2 regions of the Noviherbaspirillum album genome follow, and region 2 is predicted to be linked to the other one. Evidence: predicted binding sites of a transcription regulator. Region 2 holds the regulator's gene; the other holds the start of a gene.
The links. The regulator sigma-54, encoded in region 2, starts transcription at its own class of promoters, with help from an activator protein. The targets are predictions, from matches to a motif close to TGGCANGNAANCTGCTTT.

Region 1: RY831_RS28230 (pilin) is a predicted target of sigma-54. The motif match lies at 2,519-2,536, and genes of this name have one in related genera.

The regions. Positions count from the first base shown of each region.
Region 1 covers NZ_JAWIIV010000042.1:21,958-26,176, reverse strand. Annotated here, with positions in the region: gene RY831_RS28245 (ABC transporter ATP-binding protein) at 1-1,070, shown strand, start outside; gene RY831_RS28240 (GNAT family N-acetyltransferase) at 1,261-1,779, shown strand; gene RY831_RS28235 (tetratricopeptide repeat protein) at 1,903-2,379, opposite strand; gene RY831_RS28230 (pilin) at 2,620-3,039, shown strand; gene RY831_RS28225 (pilin) at 3,234-3,668, shown strand; gene RY831_RS28220 (response regulator transcription factor) at 3,904-4,086, opposite strand; gene RY831_RS28215 (hypothetical protein) at 4,210-4,219, opposite strand, start outside.
Region 2 covers NZ_JAWIIV010000019.1:73,272-77,490, reverse strand. Annotated here, with positions in the region: gene RY831_RS20450 (enoyl-CoA hydratase/isomerase family protein) at 1-592, opposite strand, end outside; gene hpf (ribosome hibernation-promoting factor, HPF/YfiA family) at 827-1,177, opposite strand; gene RY831_RS20440 (RNA polymerase factor sigma-54) at 1,269-2,762, opposite strand; gene lptB (LPS export ABC transporter ATP-binding protein) at 2,780-3,520, opposite strand; gene lptA (lipopolysaccharide transport periplasmic protein LptA) at 3,522-4,070, opposite strand; gene lptC (LPS export ABC transporter periplasmic protein LptC) at 4,108-4,219, opposite strand, start outside.

The sequences.
Region 1 (4,219 bases), on a different contig from region 2:
AGGTCGGCGTGCTGTACTACGCGCTGACGCTCTGGGGAAAAGGCGAGATCGGCGTCGGCGATTTCGTGATGGCGGTCAGCCTGTCGCTCCTCATCATCAATGAAGCGCGCAACCTGAGCCGGCGCTTCCTCGAATTCTTCGAGTATCTTGGAAACGTGGCCAACGGCGTGCAGACCATCGTGCGTTCGCATGAACTTGTCGACAGGCCCGTTGCGGTTTCGCCCGCCATCCAGCGCGGCGAGATCGAGTTCCGCGACCTGGAGTTCGGCTACCATGCCGAACGGAAGGTATTCGACAAGCTCAACGTGCGCATTCCCGCCGGCCAGCGGGTCGGGCTGGTGGGCTTTTCCGGGTCCGGCAAGTCCAGCTTCGTCAGCCTCATCCTGCGCCTGTACGATGCGCAGCGCGGCGGCATACTTATCGACGGCGTCGACGTGCGCGAGATGCGGCAGGATGCGCTCCATGCGCAGCTCAGCCTGATTCCCCAGGACCCAAGCCTGTTCCATCGCAGCCTGATGGACAATATCCGCTATGGCAGGCTGGACGCGAGCGATGACGAAGTGATCGACGCGGCGAAAAAAGCGCATGCGCATGACTTCATCATGCAGATCCGGGAGCAGTACCAGTCCATGGTAGGCGAACGCGGCGTCAAGCTGTCGGGCGGCCAGCGGCAGCGGATCGCAATTGCGCGGGTGATCCTGAAGAATGCACCCATCCTCATCCTGGACGAGGCCACGTCCAGCCTCGACACTGTTACGGAAAAGGCCATCCAGGACACGCTCGATGAAGTCATGCTCGGCAAGACGGTGCTCGTGGTGGCTCACCGGCTATCGACCATCGCGCATCTCGACCGCATACTCGTCTTCGACAACGGCCGCATCATTGAAGACGGCAGCCATGCGGAGTTGCTGGCCAGGCGCGGCGCTTACCATCGGCTTTGGCACAAGCAGTCGGGAGGCTTCCTGCCGGAGCGTCCGTTTGCCGATGGAGATCCGATGTCCGAAGCGAGTCCGCCTGGATTCGGCGAAGACAGTCGAGGCAAGAAGCCGGCGGTCGAACCGGCGGGCTAGGTCTCATCCGTTCAGCATCAATTGCAGCCGCCTCCGGCGCACAAGGGCGGCTGCGAAGCGTTCGAACAGGGAGCGGATGCCAATGCGACAATCGTACCCATACAACACAAGGCCTCTTTGCGGGTGACAGAAGCGGCCGGAAAGCACTATAGTTTCGGCGAACGACGGTGAGCGCAACAGAGAAATAGCGATGACGATAGCGATCAGGACAGCAGAACCCGATGATGCAAAGGATGCATGCGACGTGCTCAGGCGCTCGATCTCGGAGTGTTGCGAGGATGACCACCGCCACGACGCCGAGGTGCTTGCTGCCTGGCTGGGGAACAAGACGCCCGAGAATGTGCGATGCTGGTTCGGCGCACAAGCCAACCATTCCATGGTGGCGATCGTCGATGACAGGTTGGCCGGCGTGGCGGTCATGACAAGGCAGGGCAGGATCGTGCTGTTCTATGTCGCCCCGGAGAGTCGCCACATCGGCGCCGGCAAGGCCATGCTGCAGGCCCTCGAAACGCAGGCCCGGAACTGGGGCCTGGCCAGCCTGCAGGTCACCAGCACCCTGACCGCACGCTGCTTTTATGCGCGCAACGGCTATATAGAGGGCGCTACCGCAAAAACTTCCTATGGTGCCGAAGGCGTCCTCTTTTCCAAGAGGCTCGTGGCCAGCTATCCGCAGAAGCCGGCATGCCGGTGTAATCTGGCCGCTGGCTGACTCTTCCGCAGATGTTCTTGCGCTGTTGTCGACAGTGGGTGCTGTCTTTGTCTGTATCTGGAGAGAAGGCGGACGCATTGCGTCAGGCGGTTTCACATAAGCTGCTGCCAGACCGAATGCGCTCTAATGATGCCGGATGAAGCACTCCCGCATTGCCTGCACCTGTTCCTGCGAAATCAAATGACCGCGCGCCGCAGACCGCGCCAGCCACATTAGGCCGATGTTTTCATCGCGCGTGACACCATTGCCTTCCAGATAACAGCGGGCCAGCCAGTGCATCGCTTCCGGACACTCCTGCTTGGCGGCCAGCTCAAGCCAGTAAAGTGCTCCCTGCGGTTTCCGGTGTGACAGAAGCAACAGGGCAAGATCGTTCTGGGCACTGGCGCTGCCCGAATCTGCCTGCTTAACAAGCTGAATATCTTCACTGTCCAGCGGCACCACGAGCTGGGGTCTGATTGCTTCAAACGGAATGAGGGTTTTATAAGACGAGCCGCCTTCCTCGGCCACCCGGGGAAGGCTGCCATCGGCAATGCGTCGGCGCAGCGTACGCTCGCTTTGGTCAGTTAATGCAATCACGGCGTTGAGACTGATAGCAAACATCTAATATTCCATCAATTCTGGCAGGCAATTTATCATGACAAGTGCTGTGGCAGACTTTTTTGACCGGCAAATCAGGCGCTTGGCAGCATCAAAACACAGGCATTGTGAAAAATCAAAGAAATTTCTCAAATTTTATTACTGGCACGCAAGCTGCTAATAGGTAATCAGCGCGGTAAAGACCGCCGAATTGATCAACCAAGGGAGAATCACATGAAACTGCAACAGTTCAAACCGGCACAGATGAAGGCAAACGTACAAAAGGGTTTCACCCTGATCGAATTGATGATCGTAGTGGCGATCATTGGTATTTTGGCGGCAGTGGCGATTCCTGCTTACCAAAATTATGTGTCAAAAGCCAAATTCCAAGACATCGTGTCTGCTGCAGCTTCAGTGGAAAAAGCGATCTCTTTGTGTTTGAACGAGAATGCTGGAGATGCTGGTGCGTGTGATACAGCTGAAAAAGTCGGATTGACTTCGATTACAAACTCCAAGGAGGCTTCTACGGCATTGGCAATTACTGCTACTACTGCTGCAGTAACAGCGACAGCTAACGCTGGAGCAGGCGGATATACTTACATCAATACTCCTGCAATGAATGGTTCTCAGATTGTATGGACTCAGTCTGGCACCTGCCTTGCAGCAAAAGTCTGCACTCAATAATATACGTTTTCAAGCAAACGCCCCGTATGGGGCGTTTTTAAATTTCCGACGCTACAAGCAGAAGTGGTCTTTAGTTAATTAGTCTTGACGCATTGCCTGTGTTATTAAAAGTAATTGGCTGAAGCTTAGAAAGTTCACGGAATGTCAATTGCATTGATAAGGAAATGCAGCCAATGTGCATCCAAGGAAAATATATGAAAATTCCTCAGGTTAAACACCGAGCCTCAAAAGGCTTTACTCTAATAGAGTTGATGATTGTTGTTGCGATCATTGGTATATTGGCCGCGGTAGCAGTTCCGGCTTACCAAAATTATGTTACTAAAGCAAAATTCCAAGACATTGTTTCAGCTGCTGCTGCAGTCGAGTCGGCTATTTCAATGTGTATTAACGAGAATGCAGGCGATGCGTCTTTATGTGATACCGCAACGAAAGTTGGCTTGACGTCTATCACTAATTCTAAAGAAGCCGCTACTGCGGTAGCAATTACTGCAACAACTGCGGCAGTTACAGCTACTGCTAATGCTGCAGCCGGTGGATATACATACGTCAATACTCCTTCGTTGAACGGGACACAAATTGTTTGGACGCAGTCAGGAACCTGTTTGGCAGCCAAGGTTTGTTTCGACTAATTTTCCTTAAAGACCGCCCTAAGACAAAGCGCTTTTTTCCGCATTTGATTCGGCCCTCAGCACGGAAGTGTTCCTTAAAAGCCTTTGGGAATAAGAAGGAACAGTTCCGCCGGTGATGCAACCTCAAGCTTTTCCCGGATTTTGGCACGATGGAATTCGATCTTTTCTACACTAACCTCCAATTCTTCCATCATGGAGCGGCTGTTTTCCTGTCAAGCAGGGGCCTTAGCACCTGCTAATCGCGCTCGGCTAGCCCTCCGTGGCCATGTGTACCGACGTCCTGCATGCATTGCTGCTTTTGCTGCGCCGCGTTTGTCTCGAGCGCTTCCATGACCGCCGGCGCCAGGGTTCCTGCGTCAAGCGGCTTCTCGATGGATTCGTAAGAGCCGTGCTTGACGGCTCTCAGCGCGGATGCCATTTCGCGGTGTTCCCTCTGCCCATGTCGCCGCGCTCTGATGATTTTGGTACCCATTGCAAGGACATCCCGGCCAGCGGACTTCTCTTCCATCGCCAGAGGCGGTAGCAACGCGCAACGAAAAGCTTACTGACGG
Region 2 (4,219 bases):
TACCCAGTTCCGATGACGGTACGTACACATCCGCCAGTCCCGCATGCAATGCATCGGCCGCGCCGATGACCTCGCCAGTGACGCCGAGATAGGCGCCGATCTGGCCGGGGCAGCGCGACAGGAAATAGCTGCCGCCGACATCGGGGAAAAGCCCGATGTTCACTTCGGGCATGGCCATTTTCGTGCGTTCGGTGACGACGCGCATGCGGTTGCCTTCACCGCCCTGGGCAATACCCATGCCGCCGCCCATCACGATGCCGTCCATGATGGCGATATAGGGCTTGGGATAGGTATGGATCAGGTGGTTGAGCGCGTATTCCTCGGTGAAGAAATCCTCGAGCAATGCGCTGCCCGCAAGCGGCGTGCTGCGTCCGGCCTCGTGAAAGAAGCGGATATCGCCGCCGGCGCAGAATGCCTTTTCGCTGCTGCTGCGGATCAGCACCGCGCGTACTGCAGCATCGCCGCGCCAGGCAAGCAGCGCCTGCGTGATGGCGCGCACCATCTCCAGCGAAAGCGAGTTCAATGCCTTGGGACGATCCAGCGTAATGATGCCGATGTGATTGGTAATGGCCGTGCGGACGAAGTCTGTCATGGGATAGGATGATCAACGGTGATGAACGGTCGAATTCCCGGGCGTCAGTGAGCCCGGAGAAGGGCAGGGATATTGTATCGGCGATGCCGATTGTCCGCAGTCGCCGGCCTGACAGTTGACGCCATTCCTGACGCCATGAGCCTCCCGCCGCTTGCGGCCGTGCCAGCAAAAAGGGCGCCGAAGCGCCCTTGATCGAGTGGCTTGCCGGTGTGCGGCAAGGGACCCCCCGGTTCCTTATTCAGCAGCCTGAGCTTCAGCAGGCATGCGCTTGATGGCTTCGCATTGATGGTCCTGCAGCTTGGTCTTGTACTTCAGCACCTGGCGATCCAGCTTGTCCATCAGCGTATCGATCGCCGCATAGACGTCCTGTGCAAAACTCTCGACATGAATGACGTTTCCCCTTAGGCGCAGGTTGACTTCGGCGCGTTGCCGCTTGTCTTTTTCAGAGGGCTTTTCAACCCCGAGGATGACTGCAATATCAATGACATGATCGAAATGCCGGATTATCCTGTCCAGTTTCGTCTCCACGTATTCGCGGATGGCAGGGGTCAGATCGAGGTGATGTCCACTGATTATGAGATTCATACAGCGCTCCTATGATTGGCGTCGCTGGAGGTTCGCAACGTGCCCGCGGCGGTCACGCCGGAACACAGCAACATCGGTACTACGATGACAACTATAGAGATTTGCGCAGATTAACGGGAGGAATTTTCAAGGCTTCCCGGTATTTCGCGACGGTGCGCCGTGCGACCACCATGCCCTGTTCCCCCAACATGTCCGCAATTTTGCTATCTGAAAAAGGATTCTTGGGGTCTTCTGCTCCTATCAATTGTTTGATCAGGGCCCGTATCGCAGTGGAGGAGGCTTCGCCCCCGGCTTCCGTTGCAACGTGGCTGCCGAAGAAATACTTCAACTCAAACATTCCATGCGGGGTGAGCATGTATTTTTGTGTTGTTACCCGAGAGATAGTGCTCTCGTGTAAACCCAGTGTATCAGCAATTTCGCGCAAGACAAGGGGGCGCATGGCGACCGCGCCATGCGAGAAGAAATTGCGCTGGCGGTCGACGATGGCCTGTGCCACGCGCAGGATGGTGTCGAAGCGCTGGCGCATGTTCTTGATCAGCCACTTCGCCTCCTGCAGTTGCGAGGAGAGTGATCCCTCACCTTTGCTCTGCTTGAGGATGTTCGCATATAGCGCATTGACCCGAAGGCGTGGCATCACTTCATGATTGAGCATTACCTGCCAGCCGTTCTTGGTCTTCTTGACGATCACGTCGGGCACCACGAAGTCCGACGCATCGGACGCATACAGCGCGCCCGGATGCGGATTGCAGCTCTTGATCACATGCTGTGCCTCGCGCAGGTCCTCTTCGTCGCAGTCCAGCGCCTTCTTCAGCTTGTTGAAATCGCGCTGCGCAAATAGCTGCAGATACTGTTCGACGATCTCGAGCGAGCGGCGCCGTGTGACCAGCGGCACCTTCGGCATGCGGCGGATCTGGATCGCGAGGCATTCGGACGCATTGCGCGCACCGACGCCGGCCGGATCGAAACTCTGCAGCAGCTTGAGCGCCACGTTGAGTTCATCAAGTTCGATTTCCAGCTCTTCCGGCAGGCGCGCATGGATCTCTTCCAGCGGTTCTTCCAGGTAACCGTTGTCGTTCAAGGCATCGATGAGGAGTTCCACCAGCGCGCGGTCGCGCGGTTCCCTGACGGTGACGCGCATCTGTTCCAGCAGGTGCTCGCGCAGCGTGGTTTCGTGCGCTTCCAGCTGCGGCCGTGCGTCGTCGTCTTCCGGCGCCTTCGATGTGCGCGCGACATCGTCGAAGCTCCATTCGCTGTCCGATGCGGAACCGCCTTCGCCGCCTTCGCCATTGTCGGCGCCGCCTTCATAGGCGCCTTCGGGTTCGTCGCGCGTGGAGGAGGATGCCTCGCCCGGCGGCGCCTCATTGCTGCTGCTTGACCCGGGGGCGCTGATGGCGCCGTCGGCGAGCAGCCGCACGGAGTGATCCAGGGGATCATCCACGCGTTCGAGCATGGGATTGTCCGAGAGGATCTGTTCCAGCTCCTGATGCAGCTCGAGCGTCGACAGTTGCAGCAATCGGATCGACTGCTGCAACTGCGGTGTCAGCGCGAGGTGTTGCGATACGCGAAGTTGGAGAGTCTGTTTCATACCTGTCTGATTCTTCCCTACATCCGGAAGTGTTCGCCCAAATACACGCGCCGCACGGACTCATTGGCAATGATGTCATCCGGGCGGCCGCTTGCCAGTACCGAGCCTTGATTGATGATATAGGCACGGTCGCAAATGCCAAGTGTTTCCCGCACATTGTGGTCGGTGATCAATACGCCGATGCCACGCTCTTTCAGGAAGCGCACGATGCGCTGGATTTCAATGACGGCGATCGGATCGACACCGGCAAACGGCTCATCCAGCAGAACGAAGCGCGGATTGGTCGCCAGCGCGCGCGCAATTTCCACGCGCCGCCGCTCGCCGCCCGACAGCGACAGCGCCTGGTTTTCGCGCAGCCGCTCGATCTGCAGTTCCGACAGCAGCGTATTGAGCCGCTTGTCGATCGCTTCCTTGCTCAGCGGCTTGTTGTCCACCCGCTGCAGTTCCAGCACCGCGCGGATATTGTCTTCCACCGTCAGCTTGCGGAACACCGATGCTTCCTGCGGCAGATAGGACAGGCCCAGCGTCGCGCGCCGGTGAATCGGCATGCGCGAAATCGCCACGCCGTCGAGATCGATCTCGCCCGCGTCCGACGGCACCAGGCCGACGATCATGTAGAACGAAGTTGTCTTGCCGGCGCCGTTCGGGCCCAGCAGCCCGACCACCTCGCCGCTTTCCACCTGCAGGGACACGTCATGCACCACCTGGCGGGTGCCGTAGCTTTTCTGCAAGCCGCGAACGACCAATGTGCTTGCCATGCTATTTGCCCTTTGTTTCGGTTCGCGGCTGTATTACCGCCTTAATGCGGCCGCCGCCCGGCTTCGTCTCGCCGCTCGGCGTATTGTTGACGGTAAAAAACTCCGCGCGGCTGTCATAGGAAATGAATTCGCCTTCGACTTCATCCATGACCTTGGTTCCTTCGAGGCGCCGCATCTTCGCCCGCGAAAACAGCTTCACGATTTCTGTCTTGCCGTTGTATTCAATGCGCTCGGCCTGGCCTTCCATCCACTGGTCGGGCCCGCCGTCGCGCTTCTGGCGGAATGTCGCCAGGCCGCCCGGCGGCGCCAGCAGCGTTGCATACTGATAACCGGCCGGATCCTGCGTGACGGTCAGTTTGTATGCCTTCATGATCAGCGTGCCCCGCGTCAGGATGACATTGCCGGTAAAGGTATTGATCTGCTTGACGTCGTCGTAGGCCATCTGGTCGGCCTCGACATTCGTCGGTTTCTCGGAATCCGCCTTCTCCGCGTGCACGCCGCCGGCGGCGGTTATACCCAGCATCAGCAGCAACCACAAAAATCGTTTCATCGGAGATCTCGGAACAGTAGCATCAAGTTATATCGAATCAGCGTTGCGGAGCTTGATACGTGCCATGAACATTGCTCGACAATTGCAGCTCCCGCGTCGCATTGTTGGCAAGCATGCCGGTGCCGGTGAGCACGGATTGCCCGACGGCG